Regions from separate parts of the Cellulosimicrobium sp. BMG9.22 genome, predicted to be linked through region 1. Evidence: riboswitches for the same ligand, from Rfam matches in the RefSeq annotation. Region 1 holds a riboswitch; each other region holds the start of a gene.

The links. Region 1 has a riboswitch for thiamine pyrophosphate ahead of thiO (glycine oxidase ThiO). Riboswitches for the same ligand answer to the same signal wherever they lie in the genome.
Region 2: linked by a shared signal. The riboswitch ahead of thiD (bifunctional hydroxymethylpyrimidine kinase/phosphomethylpyrimidine kinase) and the one ahead of thiO (glycine oxidase ThiO) in region 1 are both predicted to bind thiamine pyrophosphate.
Region 3: linked by a shared signal. The riboswitch ahead of AC4H2H_RS13490 (TenA family protein) and the one ahead of thiO (glycine oxidase ThiO) in region 1 are both predicted to bind thiamine pyrophosphate.

What each region holds. Positions count from the first base shown of each region.
Region 1 is NZ_JBZGBY010000058.1:225-6,115, reverse strand. Features, by position in the region: gene AC4H2H_RS19590 (thiazole synthase) at 1-486, opposite strand, end outside; gene thiS (sulfur carrier protein ThiS) at 550-786, opposite strand; gene thiO (glycine oxidase ThiO) at 792-2,120, opposite strand; TPP riboswitch at 2,125-2,202, opposite strand; gene thiE (thiamine phosphate synthase) at 2,255-2,947, shown strand; gene AC4H2H_RS19570 (hypothetical protein) at 3,096-3,743, shown strand; gene AC4H2H_RS19565 (OmpA family protein) at 3,761-4,417, shown strand; gene guaA (glutamine-hydrolyzing GMP synthase) at 4,452-5,891, shown strand, end outside.
Region 2 is NZ_JBZGBY010000017.1:78,000-89,385, forward strand. Features, by position in the region: gene infC (translation initiation factor IF-3) at 266-1,237, shown strand; gene rpmI (50S ribosomal protein L35) at 1,338-1,532, shown strand; gene rplT (50S ribosomal protein L20) at 1,601-1,987, shown strand; gene AC4H2H_RS12765 (TrmH family RNA methyltransferase) at 2,044-2,931, shown strand; gene thpR (RNA 2',3'-cyclic phosphodiesterase) at 2,928-3,590, shown strand; gene pheS (phenylalanine--tRNA ligase subunit alpha) at 3,873-5,006, shown strand; gene pheT (phenylalanine--tRNA ligase subunit beta) at 5,006-7,621, shown strand; gene AC4H2H_RS12785 (SDR family oxidoreductase) at 7,618-8,520, shown strand; gene AC4H2H_RS12790 (YceI family protein) at 8,668-9,339, shown strand; TPP riboswitch at 9,354-9,450, shown strand; gene thiD (bifunctional hydroxymethylpyrimidine kinase/phosphomethylpyrimidine kinase) at 9,443-10,429, shown strand; gene AC4H2H_RS12800 (hypothetical protein) at 10,387-10,674, opposite strand; gene AC4H2H_RS12805 (quinone oxidoreductase family protein) at 10,671-11,386, opposite strand, start outside.
Region 3 is NZ_JBZGBY010000019.1:64,816-76,201, reverse strand. Features, by position in the region: gene AC4H2H_RS13515 (Ig-like domain-containing protein) at 1-838, shown strand, start outside; gene AC4H2H_RS13510 (ClpP family protease) at 926-1,591, shown strand; gene AC4H2H_RS13505 (ClpP family protease) at 1,591-2,202, shown strand; gene AC4H2H_RS13500 (DUF6882 domain-containing protein) at 2,205-3,266, opposite strand; gene AC4H2H_RS13495 (helix-turn-helix domain-containing protein) at 3,351-3,806, opposite strand; gene AC4H2H_RS13490 (TenA family protein) at 3,967-4,719, opposite strand; TPP riboswitch at 4,710-4,839, opposite strand; gene AC4H2H_RS13485 (VOC family protein) at 4,957-5,358, shown strand; tRNA gene AC4H2H_RS13480 (tRNA-Leu) at 5,374-5,447, opposite strand; gene AC4H2H_RS13475 (NAD(P)/FAD-dependent oxidoreductase) at 5,544-7,034, opposite strand; gene AC4H2H_RS13470 (hypothetical protein) at 7,239-8,735, opposite strand; gene AC4H2H_RS13465 (PadR family transcriptional regulator) at 8,735-9,067, opposite strand; gene AC4H2H_RS13460 (endonuclease domain-containing protein) at 9,372-10,271, shown strand; gene AC4H2H_RS13455 (Ppx/GppA phosphatase family protein) at 10,332-11,360, opposite strand.

The DNA.
Region 1 (5,891 bases):
CGCGCCGAGCGGCATGACCGCAGCGCACCCGACGTCCTCGAGCCGGCGCGCGAGGATCGGGTCGTCATTGGTGTAGGGCAGCACGACGAACCCGTCCCGCACGAGCTGCTCGGCCGCCTCGACGAGGCCGATCGGGTCGGGCAGGAGCGTCACGTCGTCCGCGATCACCTCGAGCTTGACCCACTCGGTGCCGCACGCCTCGCGCGCGAGGTGCGCGGTGAGCACGGCCTCGCGCACCGAGAAGCACCCGGCGGTGTTGGGCAGCGCGCGGATGCCGAGGCGCGAGAGGAGAGCCCAGATCCCGGCGTCCGGGCTCGCCTCGCCGCCCGCACGGACCGCGACGCGGCGCATCGCCACGGTCGTCAGTGCGGTCCCGGACGCGACGAGCGCATCCTCGAGCGTGAGCAGGTTCGCGGCGCCGCCCGTGCCCATGACGAGGCGCGAGCCGACGGTCGTCTCGGCGACGACGAGCGGGTCGTCGCCCAGCGACGGGCTGCTCGCGGCACCGGGGGAGCCAGGGGAGATGTCGGTCGTGGTCACGGTTCCTCCTCAGCCGCCCTGGACGGCGGTGACGATCTCGATACGGTCTCCGGAGGCGACGACCGTGGTCGCCCACGCGCCGCGCGGCACGACGGCGTCGTCCACGGCCACGGCGACGCCCTGCGGTGTCCCGTCGGCGACGTACTGCGGCACGAGCGTGGCGACGAGCTCCTCGAGGCCGGTGCCGGGGGCGAGCCAGCGCGGCTCGCCGTTCACGGTGACCTCGACGGTCGGTACGGGGTTCACGGTTCTCACCTCGGTGTCGTGATGGGCTGGTGCGCCGTCGGGACGGTGCCGAACCCGGGGTTGCACCCGGACTCGGGCGCGGATCGGGGAACAACCGCGGGTTCGGCGGGGAAACGGTCGGTGCGCGCGATGGCGACCGCGGCCGCGACGTCGGGCGGGAGCGCGGTCCCGACGAGCCCCGCGACGACGGCGTCGGCGGTGAGCGGGGCGAGCAGGATGCCGTTGCGGCCGTGGCCGGTCGCGAGGTGCAGGCCGGGGACCGCGGTCGGGCCGACGAGCGGCAGGTTGTCCGGGGTCGCGGGCCGCGCGCGCGGCGTGACGTCGACGAGCGCCGCCTCGTCGATCCCGGGCAGCAGGGCGCGCGCGTCCCGGAGCAGTGCGAAGACACCGCCCGCCGTCGCGCGCCGGTCGTCGGGGTTCTCCTCCGTGGTCGCGCCGACGACGACCTCCCGGTGGCCCGCGCGCGGACCGTCCGGCACGGGGTCGCGCGGCACGACGTAGACCGGCCGACCCTGCACGACGCCCCGCACGACGTGCTCGAGCGCGAGGTCCGGCCCGGCGTCGAGACGCAGCGTCTGGCCCTTCACGGGGCGCGTCGGCACGACGACGCCCGGCACGTCCGCGACCAGCGCGCCGGACTGCCAGCCCGCGGCGAGGACGACCGCACCCGCACGGTGGAGCCGGCCCGCGTCGTCGTGCACGCCCGTGACGCGCCCGGTGGCGTCGAGCGTCAGCCGGGTCGCCGCGACGCGCACGACGGCGGTGCCGGGCATCGGGGTCCCGGCACCGAGCGCCGCGAGGAGCGCGGCGTGCGTCGCGCGCGGGTCGACCGCGTGGTCCCCTGGGGCCCACGCGGCACCTGCCACGCGCGGGCCGAGGAACGGCTCACGGCGCCGGGCGTCGGCGACGGAGATCTCGCGCGACGCGAGGCCGAGGTCCGCGTGCAGCGCGAGGACGCGGCGCAGCAGCGCCAGGTCGTCCGCGTCATACGCGAGCGTGAGCGTCCCGGCGGCACGAAGACCGACGCCGGGCCCGGTCGCCCTCTCGAGGTCGGCCGCGAAGCCGGGCCACGCCGCCGCACCCGCGACGTGGAGGCGCAGCGCGTCGTCCTCGCCGAAGTCGGCCTCGGTCACGGGGGCGAGCATCCCCGCGGCGGCGTGCGTGGCGCCGTCCCCGGGTGAGGGGTCCAGCACGGTGACGGCCAGCCCTGCGCGCGCCGCGCGCCACGCGACGGCGAGCCCCACGATCCCGCCGCCGACGACGACCACGTCGCGCGCGCCGTCGGGCGCCACAGCAGAGGCGCCCACGGACCGCGGGCGAACAGGGGGGTGCATGTGCGCTCCCTTCGCTGGCATGACCCAGATCAGGTTCGACGGTCGGCTCCTACGCCCTCTCAGCCCGTGCGGGCTCCCGTGCTGTCGGCCACAGTACCGCCTGCACCGGGTGGGCCGCGGCTAGGCTCCGGCGGGTGAGCACCGAGACCTTCGCCACGTCCGCCGCGCCGACTCCGGGCGCAGGAGCCGGCCCACGCGCCCGCCTCGCCGACGCACGCCTGTACCTGTGCACCGACGCACGCGAGGAGCGCGGCGACCTGGAGGACTTCCTCCACGCGGCGCTCGCGGGGGGTGTCGACGTCGTCCAGCTGCGGGACAAGACGCTCGACGTCGCGCGCGAGCTCGAGCTCCAGGCGGTCGTCGCCCGGGTCGCGACGGAGCACGGCGCGCTCTGGGCGGTCAACGACCGCGCGGACGTCGCGGCGCTCACCGGAGCCCCCGCGGTCCACATGGGCCAGGGCGACCTGCCCGTGCCGGCCGTGCGCTCCCTCCTCGGTCCGGGGCCCGTGCTGGGCCGGTCGACGCACTCCGCGGCGCAGGCCGCCGCGGCGGAGGCGGACCCCGACGTCGACTACTTCTGCGTCGGGCCGCTGTGGGCGACGCCGACCAAGCCCGGCCGCTCCGCCGTCGGGCTCGACTTGCTGCGCGACGTCGCTACGACCCGCCCGGCGACGCCGTGGTTCGCGATCGGCGGGATCGACGCCGGCCGGCTCGACGCGGTGCTCGACGCCGGGGCGACGCGCGTCGTCGTCGTGCGGGCCATCACCCAGGCTCCCGATCCCGAGAGTGCCGCGCGCGACCTGCGCGCCCGGGTCGTCGGCGCCTGACCAGGGACGCAACGCGCCCGACGAGGCGCCGGATGGGGACTTCTGCCCACCTCCGGCGGGTTCCGCCCGTGCTGTCCGGTATGGCAGGGTCGACGGCGGGCCGCCGCCCGGTCGTCGGGCGGCGGTGGACCGTTCGACTCGGGGGATCATGAACCGCACTCGCTCGACGCTCGCCGCCCTGACCGTCGTCGTCGCTCTCGCGCTGTCGGGCTGCGGGCTCCTCGGCGGGTCCGGGGACGACGCCGACCCGCCCGCGACCGGCGCCGCGGAGACCGGCGTCGGTGCGCCGGCCGATGACGGAGCCGCCGAGGTCGGTTCCGCGCGCGTCGGCGACGCCGTCATGGCCGAGCAGACCGTCGACGCCCCGAGCGGCTCGCTCGGTGGGACGCTCACGACGACGCTCCGCTCCGTCGAGGTGCAGGACGAGGTGCTGACGGTGCGCTGGGCGCTGCGCTGGGACAGCGACGCCCAGCCCGACGACGCGTCCGCGAGCCACACGGACCTCGGCATCGACTGGGTCCTCACCGCGACGGACCCCGTGGGCCTCGTCCAGTACCGGCCGTTCTGCACCGAGGGATCGTGGAAGGGCGGCTCGCCCGACCCGCAGCAGTGCAGCTATCACATCGTCGGGTCGCCGCGGTACCCCTTCGGCGGGTTCGTCAACCACGCGACGATCGAGGCGTGGGCCCAGCTACCGGCGCCCGAGGGCTCGCCCGCGACGATCGACGTCCTGCCTGGCCAGGGGCTGCCCGCCTTCACGGCCGCGGAGATCTCGTACCTCGACGGTGTCGAGTGACGTCGAACCGTAGCCCGGTGCGTCGCGTCGTCGGCGCCGTCCTCGCGGCCGGTGCGCTCGTGGCCGGGCCGGCCGTCGCGGTCGCCTCGCCGGCGACCGCGGCACCCGCCGCGTCGGACGACGCCTCCGCCCGCCACGACGAGCTCGTCGCGGAGGTCGAGCAGCAGCTCGCGGACGAGCGCGACGCGATCCTCGCGGAGGCGGTCACCGACGCCATGCGCGAGGACGCGGTCCACCCGCTGAGCGTCGACGACTCGACGTTCCCGCTCGACGTCGACGACGCGACGACGGGCCTCGAGACGACGCGCGAGGACGACGGGGAGACGGTGGTCGTGCTCACGGCCGACCTGCTCTTCGCGTTCGACCGGTCCGAGCTCTCGCCAGAGGCCGCGGCCGCCCTCGCGCAGCTCCTCGACCAGATCCCGCAGGGCAGCGCGGTCGCCGTCGACGGGCACACCGACTCGATGGGGACCGACGAGCGCAACGACGAGCTGTCCGCCGCGCGGGCAGAGTCCGTCGCGACGGTGCTGCGCGCCGAGCGACCGGACCTGACCCTGACGGTCGAGGGCCACGGCAGCAGGATGCCGGTCGCGGAGAACACCATCGGCGGGAACGACAACCCGGCCGGCCGGGCGCAGAACCGTCGCGTCGAGCTGTCGTTCGAGGACGGCTGACGGAGCGCGCCCCGCGGGCACCTAGAATCGGTGGGTGACCTCCGCTCCAGACGCCGCCGCGTCGCCCGCGCCCGCCACGACCGTCCCCACGCCTCGGCCCGTGCTCGTCGTCGACTTCGGCGCGCAGTACGCGCAGCTCATCGCGCGCCGCGTGCGCGAGGCGAAGGTGTACTCCGAGATCGTGCCGCACACCTTCACGGTCGAGCAGATGCTCGCGAAGGACCCGGCCGCCATCATCCTGTCCGGCGGGCCGTCGTCCGTGTACGCGACCGGAGCCCCCTTCGTGGACCCGGCGCTCTTCGAGGCCGGCGTTCCGGTCATGGGCATCTGCTACGGCTTCCAGGCGATGGCCAAGGCGCTCGGCGGCGAGGTCGCCCAGACCGGGCTGCGCGAGTACGGCGGCACCGAGGTCGAGGTGTGCTCGGCCGGGGTCCTTCTCGCGGAGACGCCCGAGAACCAGACCACGTGGATGAGCCACGGCGACGCGGTGCACCGCGCACCCGAGGGCTTCGAGGTCCTCGCGACGTCGTCGGGCTCCCCGGTCGCGGCGTTCGAGGACCGCGCGCGCCGCCTGTTCGGCGTGCAGTGGCACCCCGAGGTCAAGCACTCCGCGCACGGCCAGACCGTGCTGGAGCACTTCCTGTACGACGGCGCCGGGCTGGCCCCCGACTGGACGCCCGGCAACGTCATCGCCGACCAGGTCGCGGCGATCCGCGCTCAGGTCGGCGACGCGCGCGTCATCTGCGGGCTGTCCGGCGGCGTCGACTCGTCCGTCGCCGCGGCGCTCGTGCAGAAGGCCGTCGGCGACCAGCTCACCTGCGTGTTCGTCGACCACGGGCTCCTTCGCGCGGGCGAGGCCGAGCAGGTCGAGCGCGACTTCGTCGCCGCCACCGGCGTGCGCCTCGTCGTGCGCGACGAGCGCCAGCGGTTCCTCACCGCCCTCGCGGGGCACAGCGACCCCGAGACGAAGCGCAAGATCATCGGCCGCGAGTTCATCCGCGTGTTCGAGGACGCCGCACGCGACATCGTCGCCGAGGCGGGCGAGCACGGCGAAGAGGTCAAGTTCCTCGTCCAGGGCACGCTCTACCCCGACGTCGTCGAGTCCGGCGGCGGCGAGGGCGCGGCCAACATCAAGTCGCACCACAACGTCGGCGGGCTCCCCGACGACCTGCAGTTCTCGCTCGTCGAGCCCCTGCGCACGCTGTTCAAGGACGAGGTCCGCGCCGTCGGGCTCGAGCTCGGCGTCCCCGAGGAGATCGTCTGGCGCCAGCCGTTCCCCGGCCCCGGGCTCGGCATCCGCATCGTCGGCGAGGTCACCGGCGACCGGCTCGAGACGCTGCGCGCCGCCGACGCCATCGCGCGCGAGGAGCTCACCAGGGCCGGCCTCGACCGCGAGATCTGGCAGTGCCCCGTCGTGCTGCTCGCCGACGTACGTTCCGTCGGCGTCCAGGGCGACGGCCGCACCTACGGGCAC
Region 2 (11,386 bases), on a different contig from region 1:
AAGTGGATTCCATCCCACCCGGGTCTCGACCGTCGACGCACGTCGCGACAGAGGCCGGGTCCTGGTCCGGACGGGTGCCCTGCGGGGTACTCCGGCCGCTGTGGTCGTCGCGAACCTGTCGCGCGCGGCCCGACCGATGGCCTCCACCCTGCGCTCAGGGACGGGGGCCTTTCTCGTTCCGGGCGGTCTACCGACGACTTCCTAGGAGCATCACATCAGCGAGCCTCGCATCAACGATCGGATCCGCGTCCCCGAGGTCCGACTCATCGGTCCCGGCGGGGAGCAGGTCGGCGTCGTCCGCACCGAGGTTGCCCTGAGCCTTGCCCAGGACGCCGACCTCGACCTGGTCGAGGTCGCCCCGGACGCCCGCCCGCCCGTCTGCAAGCTCATGGACTTCGGCAAGTTCAAGTACGAGTCGGACATGAAGGCGCGCGAGGCGCGGCGGAACCAGGCGAACACCGTCCTCAAGGAGATCCGCTTCCGCCTGAAGATCGACCCCCACGACTACGGCACCAAGAAGGGCCACGTCGAGCGCTTCCTCGCCGCGGGCGACAAGGTCAAGGTCATGATCATGTTCCGTGGTCGTGAGCAGTCGCGCCCCGAGATGGGCGTGCGCCTGCTGCAGCGTCTGGCGGAGGACGTCGCGGAGCTCGGCTTCGTCGAGTCGATGCCGAAGCAGGACGGCCGCAACATGACCATGGTGCTCGGCCCGGTGAAGAAGAAGGCGGACGCCAAGAGCGAGCAGCGCAAGCGCGCTCAGGAGGCCGAGCCGCGGCTCACCAAGTCGGCGCAGCGAGCGGCGACGAAGGGTACCGACGAGCCGGGCGTGCAGGAGTCGGCCGAGGTCCAGGAGACCGAGGTCCCCGTGGTCGAGGACGTGGCGCAGGAGGTGTCAGCGGCTGCCGCCGCGGAGCCGACGCCCGCACCCGAGCCGACGCCGGCTGCGAATGCGGTCGCGCCGGAGCCTGCCGCCCCCGCACCGGCACCGAAGGTTGCTCCTGAGCCCAAGGCCGCCCCGGCGCCCAAGGCCGCGCCCGCTCCGTCGTCGCGTCCACGTCCGTCGACACGGTCGGCTGCGGACTCGAAGCCTGCAGCGCCTCGCCCGCCCGCACCGGCCGCGGCGCCCAGGCCCGCGACGTCCGACTCGGCGAAGCCTGCGACGCCCAAGCCTGCCGTCCCCAAGCCGGGGGTCCCGCGCCCCACGCCGAAGCCCGCGCCGCGCGGCAAGGCCGGCTGACGGCCGCACGAACTTGATCGGGGTCCGGGCCCACCGGCCCGGACCCGAGCACGTCGGCCACCGCGAGGTGGCTGACCGGACACAAGGAGAGACGGCAGACATGCCGAAGAACAAGACGCACTCGGGTGCCAAGAAGCGCTTCCGCATCACGGGTACCGGCAAGGTCATGCGTGAGCAGACCAACGCCCGCCACTACCTCGAGCACAAGTCGACCAAGCGCAAGCGTCGCCTCGCCTCGGACCAGGTGGTCTCGCCCGCCGACGTCAAGACCATCAAGAAGCTGCTCGGCAAGTGATCCGGCGCGGTGACGGGACCCGTCACCGACCGGCTCACCCCTGAGCCCCGAACTGCAAGGAGCATCACGTGGCACGCGTGAAGCGGGCGGTCAACGCCCAGAAGAAGCGCCGTACGACCCTCGAGCGCGCAGCGGGCTACCGCGGCCAGCGCTCGCGCCTCTACCGCAAGGCGAAGGAGCAGGTCACCCACTCCCTCGTCTACTCCTACCGTGACCGCAAGGCGCGCAAGGGAGACTTCCGCAAGCTGTGGATCCAGCGCATCAACGCTGCGTCGCGCGCACAGGGCATGACGTACAACCGCCTCATCCAGGGCCTCAAGGCCGCGGGTGTCGAGGTCGACCGTCGCCTGCTCGCCGAGCTCGCGGTCAACGACGTGGCGGCGTTCAACGCCCTCGTCCAGGTCGCGAAGGACGCTCTCCCCGCGGACGTCAACGCGCCGAAGGTCGCAGCCTGACCAGCGCCCACGACGCAACGGACGCCCGGACGGCGCCCGGCCCGCTCGAACCCACGCTGACGAACCCTCGCAGCGACCGGGTCAAGGCGGTCCGGGCACTGTCCGGGCGTTCGGCGCGTTCGCGCCACGGCCGGCTCCTCGTCGAGGGGCCGCAGGGCGTGCGCGAGGCGGTGCGCCATGCACCCGCCCGGGTCCGCGACGTCTACGTGACGCCGGCGGCGTGCGCGCGTCACCCGGAGATCGTCGCCGACGCCCGCGCGGCCGGGCTGCACCTCCACGTCGCGACGGCGGAGGTGCTCTCGGCGATGAGCGACGACGCGCAGGGCGTGCTGGCCGTCGTCCGGGTCGAGACCCCTTCTCTGGAGGACGTCCTCCGCTCGCTCGCGGCGCCCGGTCGTGACCGCCCGGCGCTCGTCGCGGTCCTCGCGACGGTCCGCGACCCGGGCAACGCGGGCACCGTGATCCGGGCCGCCGACGCGGCGGGCGCGGACGCCGTCGTGCTCGCGGGCGAGAGCGTCGACGTGCACAACCCCAAGGTCGTGCGGTCGACCGCCGGGTCGTTGTTCCACCTCCCGGTGATCACCGGCGTGGGTCTCGCCGAGGCCGTCGACGCGCTGCGCACCGCGGGCCTGCTCGTCCTCGCGGCCGACGGCGCCGGAGACCTCGACCTCGACGACCTCCTCGACGTCGCGAGCACCCCTGCCGACGCGCCGGCCGCGGACCTGGCAGAGGGAACGACGGACCTCGCCCGCCCCACCGCGTGGGTCTTCGGGAACGAGGCCTGGGGCCTGCCGGAGGCGGACCGTGCCCTCGCCGATGCCGTCGTGCGCGTCCCGATCCGAGGCCGGGCGGAGTCGCTCAACCTCGCGACGGCCGCCACGGTGTGCCTCTACGCGTCGAGCCGCGCGCACCGTCCGGTCGGTCCACGGGGGAGGAGCGCATGAGGCTGTTCGCCGCGCTGTACCCCGACCGTGCAGCGCTCGACCACCTCGCGCTCGCCCTCGCGAGCGCGCACGCGCTCGAGGCACGCCGGTCCGACGGCGGGCCGCTCGTGCGCTGGACGCCGCCCGAGCTGTGGCACCTGACCGTCTCGTTCTTCGGCGACGTCCCCGAGGGCGCCGTCCCCGACCTCGCCGCCGCACTCGAGCCGGAGGCGGCGGAGGTCGCGCCTCTGTCGCTGCGCCTGCAGGGGGCGGGGGTCTTCGACCGGCGCGTGCTGTGGGTCGGCGTCGGGGGAGAGGGCGCCGACGCGCTGCGCGACCTCAACGCTTCCGTGGCCGCGGCGGCGGGAGAGGCGGGTGTGCGCCTCGACCGCCGTCCGCGCCAGCGCGCGCACCTCACGGTCGCCCGTGCGGCGGCCGGCGCCCGGCAGGCGCAGCGCCGAGCCACCGCCCGGGCCCGCAGCCACGGCCGCGGCGCGCCCGACCCGACGGCGGGCGACCCTCTGGCCGCGCCGGCCGCGGCGCTCGCCGTCTACTCCGGGCCCGCCTGGACCGCAGCGGAGCTGCACCTGGTCGAATCCGACCTGTCGGACGCCTCGGGGCGCCCCGTGCACCGCACCGTCGCGTCCGTGCCGCTCGCCGGGACGGCGCCTCCCGGCTGACGACGGTGCCCGACGAACTCCATGGCCCGTCCGGTCCCCGTGTGCGAGGATGGCCCGGTGCGCACGCGAGACGATCGTCGATTTCCCGGGCCCGTCACGGGCCCGCGCGACTGACGCGTGCACCCCTCCCGCCGGCGGCGGGACGGACCGGCCCCGGACGGGCGCCCTAGAATGACGCCGACGCGCGCACCCGTGCGCGCCTCGCGCGTCCGCCCCGCGTGACGCATCCCGCGGGGCCACACCGCCGCAGGCTCCAGTCCAGCCCTCGCCAGGAAGGCACGCATGTCCAGCCCTGACGCCGAGGTCGCCCCCGCCCCGCGCGGGTCCGACGACCCGGACACCCTCTCCGCCCCTTCTCCGCTCGACGCCGACGCGCTGCAGCGCACGCTCGACGCCGCCCTCGCCGCGATCGCGGCGGCCGGTGACCTCGACGCGCTCAAGCTCGTGCGCACGGAGCACACGGGCGACCGCAGCCCGCTGGCGCTCGCGAACCGGCAGATCGGCTCGCTCGCTCCGGAGGACAAGAAGACGGCGGGCAAGCTCCTCGGCCCGCTGCGCGGGCGCGTGAACCAGGCGCTCGCCGCGCGCCAGGCCGAGCTCGAGACGGAGCGCGACGAGCGCGTCCTCGTCGAGGAGGCCGTGGACGTCACCCTGCCCGTGCGGCGCACGCCGTCCGGGGCGCGCCACCCGCTGGAGACGCTCCAGGAGCGCGTCGCCGACTTCTTCGTCGGCCTCGGCTGGGAGATCGCCGACGGACCCGAGGTCGAGACGGAGTGGTTCAACTTCGACGCCCTGAACTTCGGCGTCGACCACCCCGCGCGGCAGATGCAGGACACGTTCTACGTCGCGGGGCCCGACGGCACCGACGGCGACGACGGCACGGCGGTGCCGTCGAACCTCGTGCTGCGCACGCACACGTCCCCGGTCCAGGCGCGCTCGCTCCTCGAGCGCGGCGTGCCGCTCTACGTCGCGTGCCCGGGCAAGACGTTCCGCACGGACGCGCTCGACGCGACGCACACGCCCGTCTTCCACCAGGTCGAGGGCCTCGCGGTCGACAAGGGCCTGACGATGGCGAACCTGCTCGGGACGCTCGACGCGTTCGCGCGCGCCATGTTCGGGCCCGAGGCGCGCACGCGACTGCGCCCGAGCTACTTCCCGTTCACCGAGCCGAGCGCCGAGATGGACCTGTGGTTCCCGCAGAAGAAGGGCGGGCCGGGCTGGATCGAGTGGGGCGGCTGCGGGATGGTCAACCCGAACGTGCTGCGCGCCGTCGGGGTGGACCCCGAGGTGTACTCGGGCTTCGCCTTCGGCATGGGCATCGAGCGCACGCTCATGCTGCGCCACGGGATCGCGGACATGCACGACATGGTGGAGGGCGACGCGCGCTTCTCCGCCCAGTTCGGAACGGAGATCTGATGCCGTACGTCGCCATCGACTGGCTCGGCGACCACGTCGAGCTGCCGGAGGGCCTCACGGCCGAGCGGCTCGCTGCGGACCTCGTGCGCGTGGGCCTCGAGGAGGAGGCGATCCACGGCGCGGCCGTGACGGGACCCCTCGTCGTCGGCCGCGTCCTGGAGATGTCGCCCGAGCCGCAGAAGAACGGCAAGACGATCAACTGGTGCCTGGTCGACGTCGGCCAGGAGCACAACGTCGCCGAGATCCAGGGCGTCGACCCCGCCGACATGCCGGCGGGCGGTGCGCGGGGCATCGTGTGCGGCGCGCACAACTTTGGCCCCGGAGACCTCGTCGTCGTCGCGCTGCCGGGCTCCGTCCTGCCCGGACCGTTCCCCATCGCGAGCCGCAAGACGTACGGGCACGTGTCCGACGGCATGATCTGCTCGCAGCGCGAGCTGGGCCTCGGCGAGGACCACGACGGCATCATCGTGCTGCCGCGCCTCGGCTACGCGGCCGAGGACCTCACGCCGGGCCAGGACGCGATCGCGCTCCTGGGCCTCGGCGACGAGGTGCTCGAGATCAACGTCACGCCCGACCGCGGCTACGCGTTCTCCTACCGCGGCGTCGCGCGCGAGTTCTCGCACTCGACGGGGGCCCGCTTCACCGACCCGGGCCTGCCCGCGTCGCTGCCCACGCCGACGCCCGCGGCCACGCCTGACGGCTTCCCCGTGGAGGTCGACGACGACGCGCCGATCCACGGGACTCTCGGGTGCGACCGGTTCGTCACGCGCGTCGTGCGGGGGATCGACCCGGGGGCGCAGACGCCCGCATGGATGCAGCGCCGGCTCACCGCGTCGGGCATGCGGCCGATCTCGCTCGCGGTCGACGTGACGAACTACGTGATGCTCGACCTCGGGCAGCCGCTGCACGCGTACGACCTCGACCAGGTCGCCGGTCCGATCGTCGTGCGCCGAGCCACGCCGGGCGAGCGCCTCGTGACGCTCGACGACGCCGACCGCGCGCTCGACCCCGAGGACCTGCTCATCACGGACAGCCCCGAGGGGGAGCGCGGGTCGCGCGTGCTCGGCCTCGCGGGCGTCATGGGCGGCGCGTCCTCGGAGGTCGGTCCGACGACGACCGCGGTGCTCGTCGAGGCTGCGCACTTCGACCCGGTGTCGGTCGCACGCACCTCCCGGCGCCACAAGCTGTCGAGCGAGGCCGCGAAGCGGTTCGAGCGCGGCGTCGACCCGCGGCTGCCCGCGGTCGCCGCGCAGCGCGTGGTCGACCTGCTCGTCGAGCTCGGGGGAGGGACCGCCGACCCGGCGGTGAGCGACCTCGACCGCGTCCCCGCGCCGTCGTCGATCCGGCTCCCGGTCGGGGAGGCGGAGCGCCTCGTCGGCGTGCCGTACACCCTCGAGCAGGTCGTGGGCGCGCTCGGTGCGATCGGCTGCACCGTCGAGCGGGCGGTCGACGGCCCAGATGCGGCGGACTCGCTCGTCGTGACCCCGCCGTCGTGGCGTCCCGACCTCACCGAGCCCGCCGAGCTGGTCGAGGAGGTCGCGCGCCTCGTCGGCTACGACGAGATCCCGTCGGTCCTCCCGGCCGCGCCGGGCGGTCGCGGGCTGACCCGTGAGCAGCGCGTGCGTCGCTCGGTCGCGCGGGCGCTCGCCGAGGACGGCTTCGTCGAGACGCTCAGCTACCCGTTCGTCGGGGACACCGAGCACGACGCCCTGCGCCTGCCCGCGGACGACGACCGCCGTCGTGCGCTGCGCCTGCTCAACCCGATCGCCGACGACCGGCCCCTCATGCGCACCGACGTGCTCAGCACGCTGCTGGAGACCGTGCGCCGTAACGTCGGCCGCGGCCTGACGGACGTCGCGCTCTTCGAGGTCGGGCTCGTCACGCACCCGCGCCCCGGCGCACCCGCCGCCCCGGCGCTGCCGGGCGGCGTGCGGCCGAGCGACGAGGACCTCGCGGCGATCGTTGCCGCCGTCCCGGCCCAGCCGCGCCACGTCGCGGGCGTCCTCGTCGGGCGGCGCGAGCGTGCCGGCTGGTGGGGGCCGGGTCGCGCGGCGGACTGGACGGATGCGCTGGCCGCGGCCCGCCTGGTCGCCGAGCGTGTGGGTGCCCGGGTGACCGTCGTCGCGGACACGGCGCGCGCCCCCTTCCACCCCGGGCGCTGCGCCCGCCTCGAGCTCGCGGACGGGACTCTCGTCGGGCACGCCGGCGAGCTGCACCCGAAGGTGCTCGAGAACCTCGGGCTCCCGGCCCGCTCGGTCGCGTTCGAGGTCGACCTGTCGGCGCTCGTCGCCGGGTCGCAGGAGTCGCCCGTGCAGGCGACGCCCGTGTCCGGGTTCCCCGCCGCGAAGGAGGATCTCGCGTTCGTCGTGGACGCGGCGGTCACCGCCGAGGCGTTGCGGGCCGCCGTCGCCGAGGGTGCCGGCGACCTGCTCGAGGACCTCGCGCTGTTCGACGTGTTCACGGGCGAGCAGGTGGGCGAGGGCCGCAAGTCGCTCGCGTTCTCGCTGCGCCTGCGGGCCGCGGACCGGACGCTGACCGCCGACGACGTCGCGCGCGTGCGCGACGGCGCCGTCGTGGCCGCACGCGAGCGGGTCGGGGCGGAGCTGCGGGCATGAGCGGCGCGACGGACGGCACCGGCCCGGCGGTCGAGGCCGTCGCGCCCGCCCGGACCGCGCTGGTGACCGGGGCGTCGCGCGGCATCGGCCGCGCGATCGCCGTCGGTCTCGCCGCGGCGGGCGTCGACGTCGCGCTGCTCGCCCGCGACGCGGACAAGCTCGCGGACGTCGCCGACGAGATCGCGGCGCAGGGTGCGCGGGACGAGCGCGGAGGCCGCGCCGTCGTCGTGACGGCGGACGTGACGGACGCGTCCGCCGTCGAGGCCGCCGTCGGCGAGGCGGAGGCGGTGCTCGGGAGCGTCGACCTCCTCGTGAACAACGCGGGCCGCGTCGACGCCGAGGTCCCGCTGTGGGAGGCCGACCCCGACGAGTGGTGGGCGATCGTCGAGACGAACGTGCGCGGGCCGTTCCTGCTCGCCCGGACCGTGGTGCCCGGGATGCTCGCGCGCGGCGGTGGCCGCGTCGTGGACCTCAACAGCGGGGCCGGGTCGCACGACATGGAGGGAGCGAGCGCGTACAACGCGAGCAAGACCGCGCTCCTGCGCCTCGGCGCGAACCTGCACCGCTCCGGGTTCGCGCGCGGGCTGCGCACGTTCGATGTGGCGCCGGGCGTCGTGCAGACCGACATGACCGCGTCGATGGACATGCATGCCGACCGCACGGAGTGGACGCCGGTGGCGCGGACCGTCGAGATGGTGGTCGCGATCGCCCGGGGCGAGCTCGACGCGTTCTCGGGCGCCTTCGTCCGCGTCACGCACGACTCGCCGGAGTCGTTGCGCGCCGCGACCGACGCCGCGGCCCGCGACGGCGTCGACCTGCCGGGACCGGACGCGCGCCGTCTGCGGGTCACGCGCTGGGGCGACGACGACCCGATGCCCGGAGCGCTCCCCGCCCGGTGACCCGGACCGCTCGGTGCGCGGGTCGTGAACGTCACCCTCCGGATAGTTGAATGTTCACCTAGGTATCGGGAATGCTGAGTCGAGACACCTGACCAGTACCGGGCGGACACCGCTGTCGCGGCTCGACGACGACGCCGGAGGCGACGGATGACCACGACACGGCCGGTCCGACAGTGGAACGGCATGACCGTGCCCGACGCCGGGACCTATGTCCTCGACGAGGCGCACAAGCGCGTCGGCTTCCAGGGCCAGCACATGATGGTCGCGCCCGTGCGCGGCGAGTTCACCCGGGCGAGCGCGACGGTCCTCGTCGGCGAGGACCCGCTGGACTCCGCCGTCAGCGCGACGATCGACACGGCGAGCCTCACGACGCACCACGAGGACCGCGACGTCCACCTGCGCAGCGCCGACTTCCTCGACGTCGAGACCTTCCCGACGCTCGAGTTCCGCAGCACGTCGGTCACGTGGCAGGGCAGCCAGGACGACCAGATCCTCGCGTGGGCCCGCCTGCGCAACCGCTCGCCGGAGCGCGCGCAGCTCGCGTCGGACCGCGTGCAGACGTCCGCGGCTCCCGCCCGCTTCCTCGTCAGCGGCCTCCTGACGATCCGCGACGTCACCCACCGGGTCGACCTGACGATGCAGTACGGCGGCGCGCGGCGCGACCCCTACGGGCGCGACATCTTCGGCTTCCACGCGACCGGCGAGTTCGACCGCGAGGACTACGGGCTCGTGTGGAACGTGCTGCTCGAGACCGGCGGGTTCCTGGTCGGCAAGAAGGTCACGCTCGAGATCGCGGGCGAGGCGATCCACCAGGGCTGACGCGCGCTAGCATGACGGACGACACGGGGTGCCCCGCACGACGGGGCTGAGATGAGACCCGTCGAACCTGCTCTGGCTCGTACCAGCGAAGGGATGTCCGGCGATGACGCTCGCCCTGTCCGCACCCTCCTCCTCGTCCGCACCCGGGATCGATCCCGCCCCGGGCCCTGACGCCGCCCCGGACGCCGGCCACCGGCCGTCCCGGCCGCGCGTGCTGTCGGTCGCGGGGACCGACCCGACCGGAGGCGCCGGCATCCAGGCGGACCTCAAGACGTTCTGCGCGCACGGGGCGTACGGCATGGCCGTGACGACGGCGCTCGTCGCCCAGAACACGCACGGGGTGCGGTCGGTGCACGTGCCCGGCCCGGACTTCCTGCGCGCGCAGCTCGACGCCGTGTCCGACGACGTCGAGATCGACGCCGTGAAGATCGGGATGGTGGCCGACGCTGAGAACGCGCGCGCGATCGCCGCGTGGCTCGACGACCTCGGGGCAGCGCGCGAGGCCGTCGGCGCGCCGCGCGCGTGGGTCGTCCTCGACCCGGTCATGGTCGCGACCTCGGGTCATCGCCTGCTCGACGAGGGAGCCGAGCAGGCCGTGCGCGACCTCGCGACGCGCGCCGACGTCGTCACCCCGAACCTCCCCGAGCTCGCCGTGCTGGCCGCGCCCGCCGGGGGTGCGGGCCCGACCGCCGCCGAGACCTGGGCCGACGCGCTCGCGCAGGCGAGCGCGTACGCCACGGCGAGCGGCGTCGTCGTGCTGCTCAAGGGCGGCCACCTGCGCGGCGCGACCTCGCCGGACGCCCTCGTCGCCCCGCGACGCGGCTCCGCGCCCGTCGTGACGACGTTCGAGGGCGAGCGCGTCGACACGCCGCACACGCACGGCACCGGGTGCTCGCTCTCGGCGGCGCTCGCCGCGCTGCGTCCTCAGCGAGAGAGCTGGGACGAGGCTGCGCGGGAGGCCAAGGAGTGGCTCACGGGCGCGCTCCGGGCCGGCGCCGCGCTCCGGGTCGGGACGGGCCGTGGGCCGGTCGACCACCTCCACGCGCTTCAGGCTCGCGCGACGTCCTCGCCGGTCGTCCCGGCCGGGTAGACGCACTCGGTGCCCGGCGGCCACCACCGCCAGCGGGACTCGACCTGTCCCGCGCTGACGCCCGCGGGCCGCTCGGCGAGGCAGCGGTCCTCGCCCTGGCGCACCCCGATCGTCAGGTAGTAGGCGACGAACGCGCCCGTGACCAGGACGGCGAGCACGGTCACCGCGCGTCGGAGCGCGGGGGAGGGGCCGCCGTCGGACCCGTCGCGCTCCCCCGGACGCGGAGGTACCCAGTCCCAGCTCACGCGGCTCCGCCGTCGGGCAGGAGCAGGACCTTGCCGGTCGTGGCGCGCCCCTCGAGGGCGCGGTGCGCGTCGGCTGCGTCGGCGAGGGGGAACGTGGCGCCCACCCGCACGTGCAGTGTCCCGCCGGCGACCGCGCCGAGCACCTCGGTCGCGCGCTCGACGAGCTCGGTGCGCGTCGCCGTGTGGTCCGCCAGCTTGGGGCGCGTGAGGACGAGCGAGCCACCGGCGTTGAGCCGCTGCGGGTCGAACGGCGGCACCTGGCCGGAGGACCCGCCGAAGAGCACGAGCGTGCCCCGCCGGTGCAGCGACGCGAGCGACGCGTCGAACGTGTCCTTGCCCACCGAGTCGTACACCGCGGCGACGCCCTCGCCCCCCGTGAGCCCGCGCACGACCTCGGGCAGCTCTGCGGTGAGGTCCGCGAACGCCGTGTACTGGATCGCGTGCTCGGCACCCGCGGCGCGCGACAGCTCGGCCTTCTCCGGCGTCGACACGGTCGAGATCACGTGCGCTCCGCGCGCGACGAGCATCTGGGTCAGCAGCAGCCCGACGCCGCCCGCGCCCGCGTGCACGAGGACCCGGTTGCCCGGCTGCACGCGGTACGACGACGTGCACAGGTAGTGCGCGGTGAGGCCCTGGAGCGCGACGGCGGTCGCGTCCTCGAACGACACCGCGTCCGGGACGTGGAGCGCCTCGCGGGCCGCGACGACGACGA
Region 3 (11,386 bases), on a different contig from region 1:
CTCCGCGTCACAGAACAGCGGGATCCCGCGAGTGTCGTGGGGAGCGGCCGACGCCAACGGCAGCCCCGTCACGTCGTACACGGTCAAGGTATCTCCGGGTGGTGCGACCAGGCAGGTCAACGGGACGTCCGTCGACTTCACGGACCTGACCCCCGGGTCGTACACCTTCACCGTCACTGCGACGAACCAGGGCGGGACGTCGACCTCGAGCCCGGCGTCGCCGTCGATCAACGCGTACCAGAAGCCCATCGCCCCGGGGATCAGCCCGAACAAGACCGGCGCGACGTCCGGCACGTTCACCATCACGGCGCCGTCGTCCAACGGCGGAAGCGGCGTCACCCAGTACAACTGGCAGCTGTCCGGAAGCCAGAACACGTCCGGTAGCGGGACGACCGTCAACGTCGGCAGCGACTACGACCAGAGCTTCACCCTCATCGCGCAGGCGTGCAACGCCGCCGGGTGCGGCCCGTGGAGCGGTACCAGCACGATCAACACGGACCCGAGGCCCGTCCCGCCGACCATCTGGGTGACCCGTGGCCCGCAGAGAGACACCGGAAGCTCCGGCGACTGCAACGACTACATGTGCACCGTGTTCCGGGTCAACGCGAATGCGACGTTCCCCTCGGGCGAGTACAGGTTCGAGTGCTACTGGGACGGCAACAGCGTCTCAGGCAACTCGTACTCTGCCTGGCTCAACGCGGGCAGCTACGTCGACCTGCCGTGCATCCTGGGCAACCCGTACGGCGGCGCCTCGGGACGAGCGCCCCAGGTGTGGGTGAGCATCTCTCCTGCTCCCGCCGGGATCGTGGTCCAAAACAGGAGCTGGCCCATCATGTGACGGATCTGAGACCCGATCTGCCGTCGGCGAATGTGCCGACGGCAGATCGGCGCCTCGGTCGGCATCACGCCCAGGCACCGTGGTCCCATGACCACGCACCTCTCCGACCGTCCGCCCTTCGCCGACCACGCCCTGCGCCCCGTTGCGGAGGCCGGCCCGCAGTCCGCGTCGTCCTTCGACGACCAGCTCACGACGCGCCTCCTGCACCAGCGCATCGTCGTCCTCGGCACCGCCGTGGACGACGCCGTCGCGAACCGCCTGTGCGCGCAGCTCCTCCTGCTCTCGGCGGAGGACCCGCGCGCCGACATCGCGCTCTACGTCAACTCCCCCGGCGGCTCGGTGAGCGCCGGGCTCGCCATCTACGACACGATGCGGCTCGTCCCCAACGACGTGTCGACCGTCGCGATGGGCTTCGCCGCGAGCATGGGGCAGTTCCTGCTGTGCGCGGGGACGCCCGGCAAGCGGTACGCCCTGCCGCACGCGCGCATCATGATGCACCAGCCGTCCGCGGGCATCGGCGGGACCGCCGTCGACATCGCGATCCAGGCCGAGAACCTCGTCTACACCAAGGGCCTCATGCACCGGCTGACCGCCGAGAGCACGGGCCAGAGCGTCGAGACCATCGCCGAGGACTCCGACCGCGACCGCTGGTTCACGGCGCAGCAGGCGCTCGAGTACGGCATGGTCGAGCGCATCGTCGAGTCCGTCGACGACGTCCGCCCCGCCCGGACGGCCCGGAAGGTGGGCCTGTGATGGCGAGCTACACGATCCCGACCGTCGTCGAGAAGACCCCGCTCGGCGAGCGCGCGTTCGACGTCTTCTCCCGTCTGCTGTCCGAGCGCATCGTGTTCCTCGGCACCGAGATCGACGACGGGGTCGCGAACGTCGTCATGGCGCAGCTCCTGCACCTCGAGTCCGACGCCCCCGACCAGGAGATCGGGCTGTACATCAACTCCCCCGGCGGCTCCGCGACCGCGCTCATGGCGATCTACGACACGATGCAGTTCGTCCGCTGCGACGTGTCGACCATCTGCATGGGCCAGGCCGCGTCCGCCGCGGCCGTCCTTCTCGCCGCCGGGACGCCCGGCAAGCGGTTCGTGCTCGAGCACTCGCGCGTGCTGCTGCACCAGCCGTCGGGTGGCGGCGAGGGCACCATCTCCGACCTCTCGATCCAGGCCGAGGAGATCCTGCGCATCCGGTCCGAGACCGAGGAGGTCCTCGCGCGGCACACCGGCCAGACGGTCGAGCGGCTGCGCGTCGACACCGACCGCGACCTGGTCCTCACCGCGCGCCAGGCCGTCGAGTACGGCGTCGCCGACGCGGTGGTCACGTCGCGCAAGATCACGGCGCGCAACGCGGCCTGACGTCAGCCGCGCCGTCGGAACCAGGACCGGCGGCGCGTCTCCGCCTCCTGGACGGGTCTGGAGCCAGGGTCGGCCTCCTGGGCGGACGTGGAGCGTTGCTCGGCCGCAGACGGCGGGTTCCCCGCGAGCTCCCGCTCAAGCCCGGCCCCCGCCTCCGGCTCGGGCTCGGGCTCGGGCTCGGGCTCAGGTTCTGGCTCGGGCGTCCCGGCACCGGGCGCCGCCCCGTGCTCGACGTCCTCGAGATCGTCCGCCGCGCCGTCGGCCTGTGAATCGCCGTCGCTCGCCGGGCGACCGTGCTCGTCGCCCGAGGCGCCGTCGGTGTCGGGCGCGTCCGTGGGAGGTGTTCCGGCCTCGACCTGGATGCGAGAGATCCTCCGGGCCGCGTCGAACGTCACGACGACCGCGCCGTCGGGCAGCGCGAGCACGAGCCGGCCGCGGTCCTCGGTCAGCGGGAGCGAGCGACCCTCCGCGTACGCGACCACGGCGCGACGGTGGTCGACCACGGTCACCGAGAGCAGTCCCTCGCTCAGCGTCCGCACGACGCGCGGCACGCTCGGCGCGGGCAGCTCGAGGCTCGGGTGCTCGAGGAGGAACCACGCGCGCGTCCCGCTGCCGACGGGCGCGCTGTAGTGCGCGTACGACCCGGTGGTGGCTTTCGCGGCGAGCGCGAGGCGGTACGGCAGGTCGTCCGCGAGCGCCAGCTCGGCCTCGGTCGCCTCACGCAGCCCGGTCGCACGGGTGCGCTCGGCAGCGCGCAGCACGTCCTCGGGGAAGCCGTTGACGTTGTGCCAGGACCACATCCAGCTCCCCGGCCCTGGTGCCGCGGTCCCGAGGAACTGCAGGCGGCACTCCGTGGTGGCTCCGGAGTCGGCCGTGAAGGTGAACGTCCCGGTCGACATCTCGGCGTGCCAGGGGTGGTCGCCGTACCGGTCGACGAGGTGGAGCTGCTGCTCGTGCGAGAGGAACGCGGCGTCGTCGACGAGGTCCTGGAGACGCGCAGGGGTGTCGTGGCGCTCCGGCGCGGCCAGCTCCGCCGTGCCCTGCGCGGTCTGCTGCTCCGTCATGATCCGACCGTAACCGCGCCGCTCGGTCACCCGTGGGGTGCGACACGCGGCAGGACCCGCGGGCCCCGGCCGGCTCTCAGGCACTCAGGCCGCGACGAGCAGCGCGTCGCCGGCCCGCCCGAGGGTGCGGACCGTCGTCGTGCCGCGGGCGACCGGGAGGTCGCGGACGGGTGCGCCCGCCGGTCCGACATGGCGCGGGGCGGACAGCGCGCCGCGCTCCCGGACGGACGACAGCACGCGCACCGGGGCGACGGGCCGCAGCTCCTCGCCGGTGCGCGCGACCAGGTCGACGAGACGGATCCCCAGCGCCCCGCACACCGCGGCGAGCACCTCCGAGGACGCCTCCTTGCGGCCGCGCTCGACCTCGGACAGGTAGGCGGTCGAGACGCGGGCCGAGGCGGCGACGTCGACGAGCGTGCGTCCCTGCGCGAGCCTCGCGCGCCGGAGGATCCCACCGATCACGTGGCGCAGCAGCGGTTCCGGTCGCGCGCCGTCCCGCCGGGCGGTCTGGTGCCCCGTCGTCCCGCTCGTCGCGCCCATCGTTCTCCCCGTCCGTCGTCCGCGCCCGCCGCCTCACCGCGGTGCTCGCCACGCTACCCGCGCCTCGCCCGGGTGCCGAGCACCCGGGCGAGGATCTGCTCCTGGCGTAAGGGACGACGTCGCGTGCCGGGCAGCCACCGTCACCTCCGACGCGGCGCGCTCACCACTGCTCGAGCGACCACGCCATCTGCCAGAACCGGATCTCGTGGCGGCAGCTCAGCTCGAACGCGCGCTCCATGCGCGCACGTTCGGCCGCCCCGGCGTCGGCTGCGAGCGCGTCGAGGCGGGCGCGCAGGTCTCCGAGCACGCCCTCGGTGCGCTCGGCCGCGTAGAACTCCCACCAGCCCGCGAGGGGGTGGTCGTCACCGATCGACCCCGGCGTGGTGGAGCGCTCCGCGAGCCAGAACCGGCGTGCCGACCAGATGTACGTCCACGGGCACGGCAGCAGCGCGGCGAGCAGGACGCCGAGCGAGTCCCGGCCCGCCGCGAGCATGTGGTCTACGTACGCCTGGGCGCTCGGCGCGAGGCGCGTCGTCTGCGCTTCCTCGTACGTCACGCCGAGGAAGTCGCACATCGCGTGGTGGGCGTGCGACTCGTCGTCGAGCAGGAAGCCCGCCTTGTCGTGGAACCAGCCGGCCCACGCGCGGTCCGGGGCGAGCGTCATGCCGAGGCCGTAGCAGCGCAGGTACGCCGTGAGGTACTGGTGGTCCTGGCCCACGTAGTGCCGGACCGCCGCCGGCTCGACCGAGCCGTCGCGCAGGCCGGCGAGGAACGGGTGGTCGTAGAACTCGGTGAACAGGTGCGCATACCGGCGGCCGAGGTCGGCGGTGAAGCCGGCCTCACCGTCCGGGACGAGGACCGTCGGGTCGTCCGCGAGGACAGGGTTCAGGGTGATGGCAGCAGGCGTCGTCATGCCCACGTTCCTCCGCTCGTGCTAGCGAGATCAGGTTCGACGGGTCCGGGCGGCCGTACCGCTCGTCTCAGTCCCTCGGCCCGGGCTCGTCGCCCGGGCGGGACACCCCGCGTGGTTCGTCGGCACCCTAGCAGCGCCTCGCCGGGGTCGCACGACGGTCCGCCGCGCGGGCGCGTCATCGGGGCGCGACGATGGAGGCACCCGAGGACCGACGCGCACCGATGCCGGGAGGCGACGATGTTCCGCAGCCTGTTCCCCATCCTCTCCGTGGCCGACGTGGAGCGGTCGCTCGGCTTCTACCGCGACCTGCTGCGCGGGACGGTCGAGTACGCGTTCCCCGACGACGGCCCGCCCGTGTACGTGAGCGTGCACGTGGGCGACTCGCCGCTCGGCATCGGCCTCGACGACGGCTCGGTGCCCGACGGCGTCGCCCGCACCGCGCTGTGGGTGTACGTCGACGACTGCGACCGCGCCGTCGAGCACCTCGCCGCGGCCGGCGTCCCCGTGATCCAGCCCCCGACCGACCAGCCGTGGGGAGAGCGCGTCGCGCGCGTGCAGGACCCTGACGGCAACGTCGTGGTCCTCGGTCAGGAGACCGCGCCGCCCGCCGAGCCGGACGGGCCGACGGGTCTGTCGTGAGACGCGACGGAGACGTGCCCCCAGCGGGACTCGAACCCGCACTGCGCCGGGTTTAAGCCGGCCGCCTCTGCCAGTTGGGCTATGGGGGCTGCGCCCGACCCTACCGGCACGCGACGAGGGGCGAGCCACGTGCGCGGCCCGCCCCTCGTCGTCGGGCAGCTGTGCCGGGCCGGAGCCCGGCGGAGTCAGGAGGCCTTGGCCGCCGGCGTCCTGTCGTCCGCGTCCACGGTGCCGGCGCCCGACTCCGCGGCCGCCGCCGAGCCCTGGGCGGACTGCTTGACCGGTTCGCCGTCCTTCTTGGGAGGCACGGACGCCGCGCGGAACTCCGCGCGCGGGTCGTGCAGCGAACCGAGCGACACGAGCTCGCGGCCCATGAGGAACTGGCCCATCCAGCCGATGAAGATGCGGATCTTGCGGTTGCCCGTCGGCATCGCCATGACGTGGTAGCCGCGGTGCATGAGCCACGCGAGCGTCCCGCGAAGCTTGAACACGCCGAAGAGCTCGGCGACGCCCTTGTACAGACCGAGCGACGCGACCGTACCGACACTCTTGTGGCGGTACTCGACCGGCGCCTCGCTGTGCAGCTCGAGCGCGAGGTTGTCGGCGAGACGCGTGGCCTCGCGGATCGCGTGCTGCGCGTTCGGGGGGCAGAACTTGCCGGGGTTGAGCACGTCCGGGACGGCGGCGCAGTCGCCCGCGGCCCACGCGTTCGGCACGACGACGCCGTCGGAGTCCGCGACCTGGAGCGTCGGGAGAACGGTGACGCGACCCAGCTTGTCGACGGGGAGGTCGGACGCCTCCTTGATGACCGGGTTCGCCTTGACGCCCGCGGTCCACACGATCGTGTCCGAGTCGAACTCGACGCCGGTCGACGTCACGACGTGGCCGTCGACGCACGAGGACAGGAACGTGCTGAGGTGGAACTCGATGCCGCGCTTCTTCAGCTCGTCGAGCGCGTACAGGGCCATGGGCTCGCTGAGCTCGGGCAGGATGCGCCCGGCGCCCTCGATCATGACGAAGCGGAGGTCCTTCTCCTCGATCGTCGCGTAGTTCTTGGTCGCGTAGCGCGCCATGTCCTCGATCTCGGCCAGCGCCTCGATGCCCGCGAACCCGCCGCCGACGAAGGTGAAGGTCAGCATGCGGCGGCGCAGGTCCTCGTCCCATGTGGACGACGCCACGTCCAAGCGGTTGAGGACGTGGTTGCGGACGGCGATGGCCTCCTCGACGTTCTTGAAGCCGATCGCGCTCTCCGCGAGCCCCGGGATGGGCAGCGTGCGCGACACCGAGCCGAGGCCGACGATGAGGTGGTCGTAGGTGACCGAGTAGTCGTCGCCCTCCTCCGGGTGGATCGTCACGCGGCGGTTGCCGTGGTCGATCCCGACGACCTTGCCCTGGAGCACGTCGACGCCCTTGAGCGCGCGGCGGTGCGGCGCGACGACGTCGCGACCGTCGATCGAGCCCGCAGCCGCCTCGGGGAGGAACGGCGCGTACGTCATGTACGGGCGTGGGTCGACGACGACGATCGCCGCCTCGCGGCGGCCGAGCTTCTTGCGCAGTCGTCGAGCGGCGTACAGACCCACGGAACCACCGCCGAGCACGACGACGCGCGGCACCTTGCGGGGCCGCGGCGAGGCGGTCTGGGCACGGCTGACCGAGGTCAGGTCATTCTGAGGCATGGTTCCAGAGTATTACCGGTTGCGGCACAGGCGAGCCGGAGCGTCCGTCAACCGGGCGTGACGCGCCCCACGCAGCCGCGCCCGCGGGTCGCGAACCGGGCGAAAGCGGGCGACGCGCGCCGGGCGCGCCCGACCGAGACGTGAGGATCCGCCCCGGAATCTCGCAGATCCGGGGCAGATCCTCACGTCTCGACGAGCGAGTTCTCAGCCGATCGCGCCGAGGACCGGGGTGGGCCCCGCGGGCTGCGGCTGTCCGCCGTCCTCGGGCGCTCCGGGTGCGGGCGTGACTGCGTCCTCGGGGGCCGTCGGGTCGTCCGACGGCGCGGGGTCCTCCGGCAGCGCAGGGTCGTCCGGCGGCGCAGGGTCGTCCGACGGCGCAGGGTCGCCCTCGCCGGAACTCTCGCCCTCGTCCGTCGCGCTTGCTCCCGTGCCCTGCTCCGTGTCCTCGCTCCCCGCGCTCGACGGCACGGACGTCGGCGCCTTGAGGAACGGCCAGGGCATCGCGTGCGTCCGAGTCCCGGTCGCGGGGACGGGCCGGCCGTCGGCGTCGTCGTGCTCGATGTCCTCCTCGGCCACCGCACGCAGCGGATAGACGTTCCACCGCTCGCGCCCGTCGGTCGAGAGCGTGGGCTGGAAGTACCAGGAGCCGTCCACGTCCGGGACCGTCCAGGCGCCGAACGCGCCGTCCTCGGTCACGGTGCGGACCTGGCGGCCGCGGTCGTCGAAGATCTGCACGTCGCGGACGGGATCGCCCGCGGCGTCGTAGACGAAGAGGTTCGAGACCTGCGCCCCGTCGACCCACACGCCGTCGCCGCCGGGACCGAACCCGCCGTCGTACGCGACCTGGTGCGTCCCGCCGCTCGCGTCCGCCCAGCCCTGCTGGTACCCGCTGTCCCAGCCGGACACGGTGACCGAGCCGCTCGCCGCCGTCACGTAGAGGACCGTAGGGACGGCGGCCACTGCCGCCGCGACCGAGATCGGGCGCACGAACCTCGGCAGCCACGCCGTGGGCAGCCACCGGCCCCGGCCCCACTGCACGCTCACGACGATCGCCGCCAGCACGACGAGCCGGGCCGAGACGTCGCCGGGCATGACGGCGATCCCGTAGCCGCCGACGAGCGCGAGCAGCAGCGTCGCCACGACCCAGCCGCGCAGGATCCACCACGCAGGGGTCAGCGTCCGCAGGAACTCCATGACGGACGCCCACTGCGGCGTCGAGGTCACGGGGTGCCACAGCGAGCGCCACCCGGACGACAGGATCCCGCCGAGCACGAGCAGCCGCCCTCGTAGGCCGATGCGCGGGCGTCGTCCCGGTCCCGGTGCCGCCGCGGCGCCGAGCCCGGCCGCTGCCCGCAGCTCGGCCGCGTAGGCGGCGGGCGGGCCGAAGAACGCGACGAGGTCGAGCGCCGTGTCGACGTCGCTCGCCCCAGGGTCGAAGGGCCCCGCTCCCCCGGGGACGTCGCCCTCCGGGGCGCCCGGACCGCCGTCGGGCACCTGCCCGCCGGCGTCACGACGGCGCGGGAGCGCGCCGGGTGCGTCGACCACCGCTTCGGCGAGGTCGGCCTCGAGACCGTCGGTCAGGTCCTCGACCTGCTCGGGCCGCAGGTCGGCGAGGTGCGCGCGCACCTGCTGCGCGTACGCGTGGACGTGCCCGTAGAAGGCCAGGCCCACGGGTGGGCCGGGGGGCGTCGTCGTGCTCATCAGGCGGCCACCTCTCCGGTGCGCAGCAGCGCGGACACGGTCCCCGCGAACGTCTGCCACTCCTTGCGCTGCAGGTCGAGCATGGCCCGGCCCTGCGCGTTGATCCCGTAGTACTTGCGGTGCGGGCCGGCGTCGGACGGCACGACGTACGTCGTCAGCGCCCCGCTCGCATACAGGCGTCGCAGCGTCCCGTAGACCGACGCGTCGCCCACGTCGTCGAGCCCCGCCGCGCGCAGCCGGCGCACGACGTCGTACCCGTACCCGTCCTCGTCGGCGACCGCGGCGAGCACCGCGGCGTCGAGCACCCCCTTGAGCAGCTGTGTGGCGTCCACCGCACCCTCTCCCTGTCGAGTCTCCGCCGCCTCCGTGCGACCGTGCTGTGCACACTACCGCGCTCTGCGCAGTACCGCGCACAGCAGTACGCGGAGACTCCGCGATCCTGACGCTGAGCGGACCTCCCGGCCGCCGAGAAGTGCCCTTCCGCCCTGAAATCGCGCGAATCGGGGGCGAGTTCTCACTTCTCGGCGGGACGCGCGCGTTTTCTGGCGGTGCACAGGCCCGACGTCGGGTGGTCCCGTCCACAGGAGCGGCTCTCGTCCGAGCATGGCGGTTCTCGTGCGGCCAGGCTCCCGGTCCATGGACACGCCGCCTCGACCACCGTTCACGCTCGCGGAAGGGAGCGCTGTCGGGCTCTCCGACAAGGCCATGCGACATCCACGCTTCGCGACCCCGACGTCAGGCGTCCGGGTCCCGGCCGAACTCGCCGACGACCTCGTGGTCCGCGCCCGCGCGATGCTCCGTGTCTCGCCCGACGGCTCCGCGATCAGCCATGCCACGGCGCTCCGGCTGCACGACGTCGACCTGCCCACCTCGATCGCACGGGACGAGCGTGTCCACGTCAGCGTCCCGTCGAGCGCGGTCGTGCCCCGCCGGGCCGGGCTCGCAAGCCACACGTTCGACGCGGCGGTGCTGCCCGCACTGACCGTGCGGGGGGTGCTGGCCGTGACGCCGGAGCACGCGTGGCGCCAGCTCGCGGGTTCGCTGTCGATCGAGGAGCTCGCCGTGCTCGGCGACGCGGTCGTGCGGCGGCGTCGGCCGCCGACGACCGTCGCCGCGCTCCGCCGAACGGTGGACACGGCCCCCGCCGGCACCCGCGGGATCGCCCGGCTGCGGGTAGCCCTCGAGCTCGTGCGCGCGGGGACGGACTCGCCGATGGAGTCGCGGACCCGACTCCTGCTCGTGGGTGCAGGACTGCCGTGCCCGCGCATCAACGTTCCGGTCCACGACGCCGCGGGCGCCTTCGTCGCAATGCCGGACATGACCTACCTCGAGGCGAAGGTCGCGATCGAGTACGACGGCGACGTGCACCGCACCGACCGGCGGACCTGGCGTCGCGACATCGCGCGCAAGCAGCAGCTCGAAGAGCTCGGGTGGCGCGTGATCGTCGTGACGGCGGACGACGTCTACCTCCACCCGGAACGCCTCGTCGCCCGGGTCCGCGCGGCCCTACGACGTCCGGTGACCGCCGAGAAGTGAGCTTCCGCCCCGGAATCGCGCGAATCCGGGGCAGATTCTCACGTCTCGGCGGCAGGGACGTCAGGCGATCGACCAGGCGATCCCGTCGAGGATGTCGTGCTCGCTCGTGACGACCTCGGTGAGCGACCCGCCCGCCGCGGCGACGTCGTCGCGCACCCGGCGCACGACCTCCGACCACACGAGCGCGCCGGCGCCGATGACGTCCACCCGGCCGGGGTGCATGAAGCCGAGAGCGGCGCGCTCGGCGCGCGTGCGGTGCAGCAGGTCGTCGCACGCGGCGAGGACGTCCTCCACGGGCAGCACGGACCCGTCGATCCGGTCGCGGTCGTACGCCGCGAGGCCGAGCGCGTGCGCGGTCACGGTGGTCACCGAGCCGGCGAGGCCCACGAGCGTCGTCGCCTGCCCCAGCGGCACGACGGCGGCCGCCTCGTCGAGCGCGGCCCGCACGTCCGCACGCGCCAACGCCACCTCGTCCGCGGTCGGCGGGTCCGAGCGCAGGTGCCGCTCGGTCAGGCGCACGCAGCCGACGTCCATGGAGAACGCGGCGTCGGGGGTCTCGGTGCCGAGCACGAGCTCGGTCGAGCCCCCGCCGAGGTCCACCACCACGTAGGGGCCGGGCCGTACGGCCGCGACCGTCGACGTCGCCCCGCGGAACGACAGCGCCGCCTCCTCCTGGCCGGAGACGACCTCGGGCTCGACACCCAGCGCGTCGAGGACCCCGGCGACGAACTCGTCACGGTTCTCGGCGTCGCGCGTCGCCGACGTCGCGACGAACCGCGTGCGCGTCGCCCCGAGCTCGACGATGACGGCGGCGTAGCGGCGGGCGGCGTCGAGCGTGCGCGCGAGCGCCTCGGGAGCGAGGCGCCCCGTACGGTCGACGCCCTGCCCGAGGCGCACGACCTCCATGCGGCGGTCGAGGTCGACGAGCGTGCCCGCCGCCGCGTCGACGTCCGCGACGAGGAGACGGATCGAGTTGGTGCCGCAGTCGATCGCGGCGACGCGCGAGAGGCCGGACGAGCGCGGAGCCTGGGCCGACGACGTCGTCGCGACGCGGGGCGCCGGCGAGGCGGGGAGAGAACCGGTGGTCATGCGCCAAGCCTGCCACCGCGCACGCC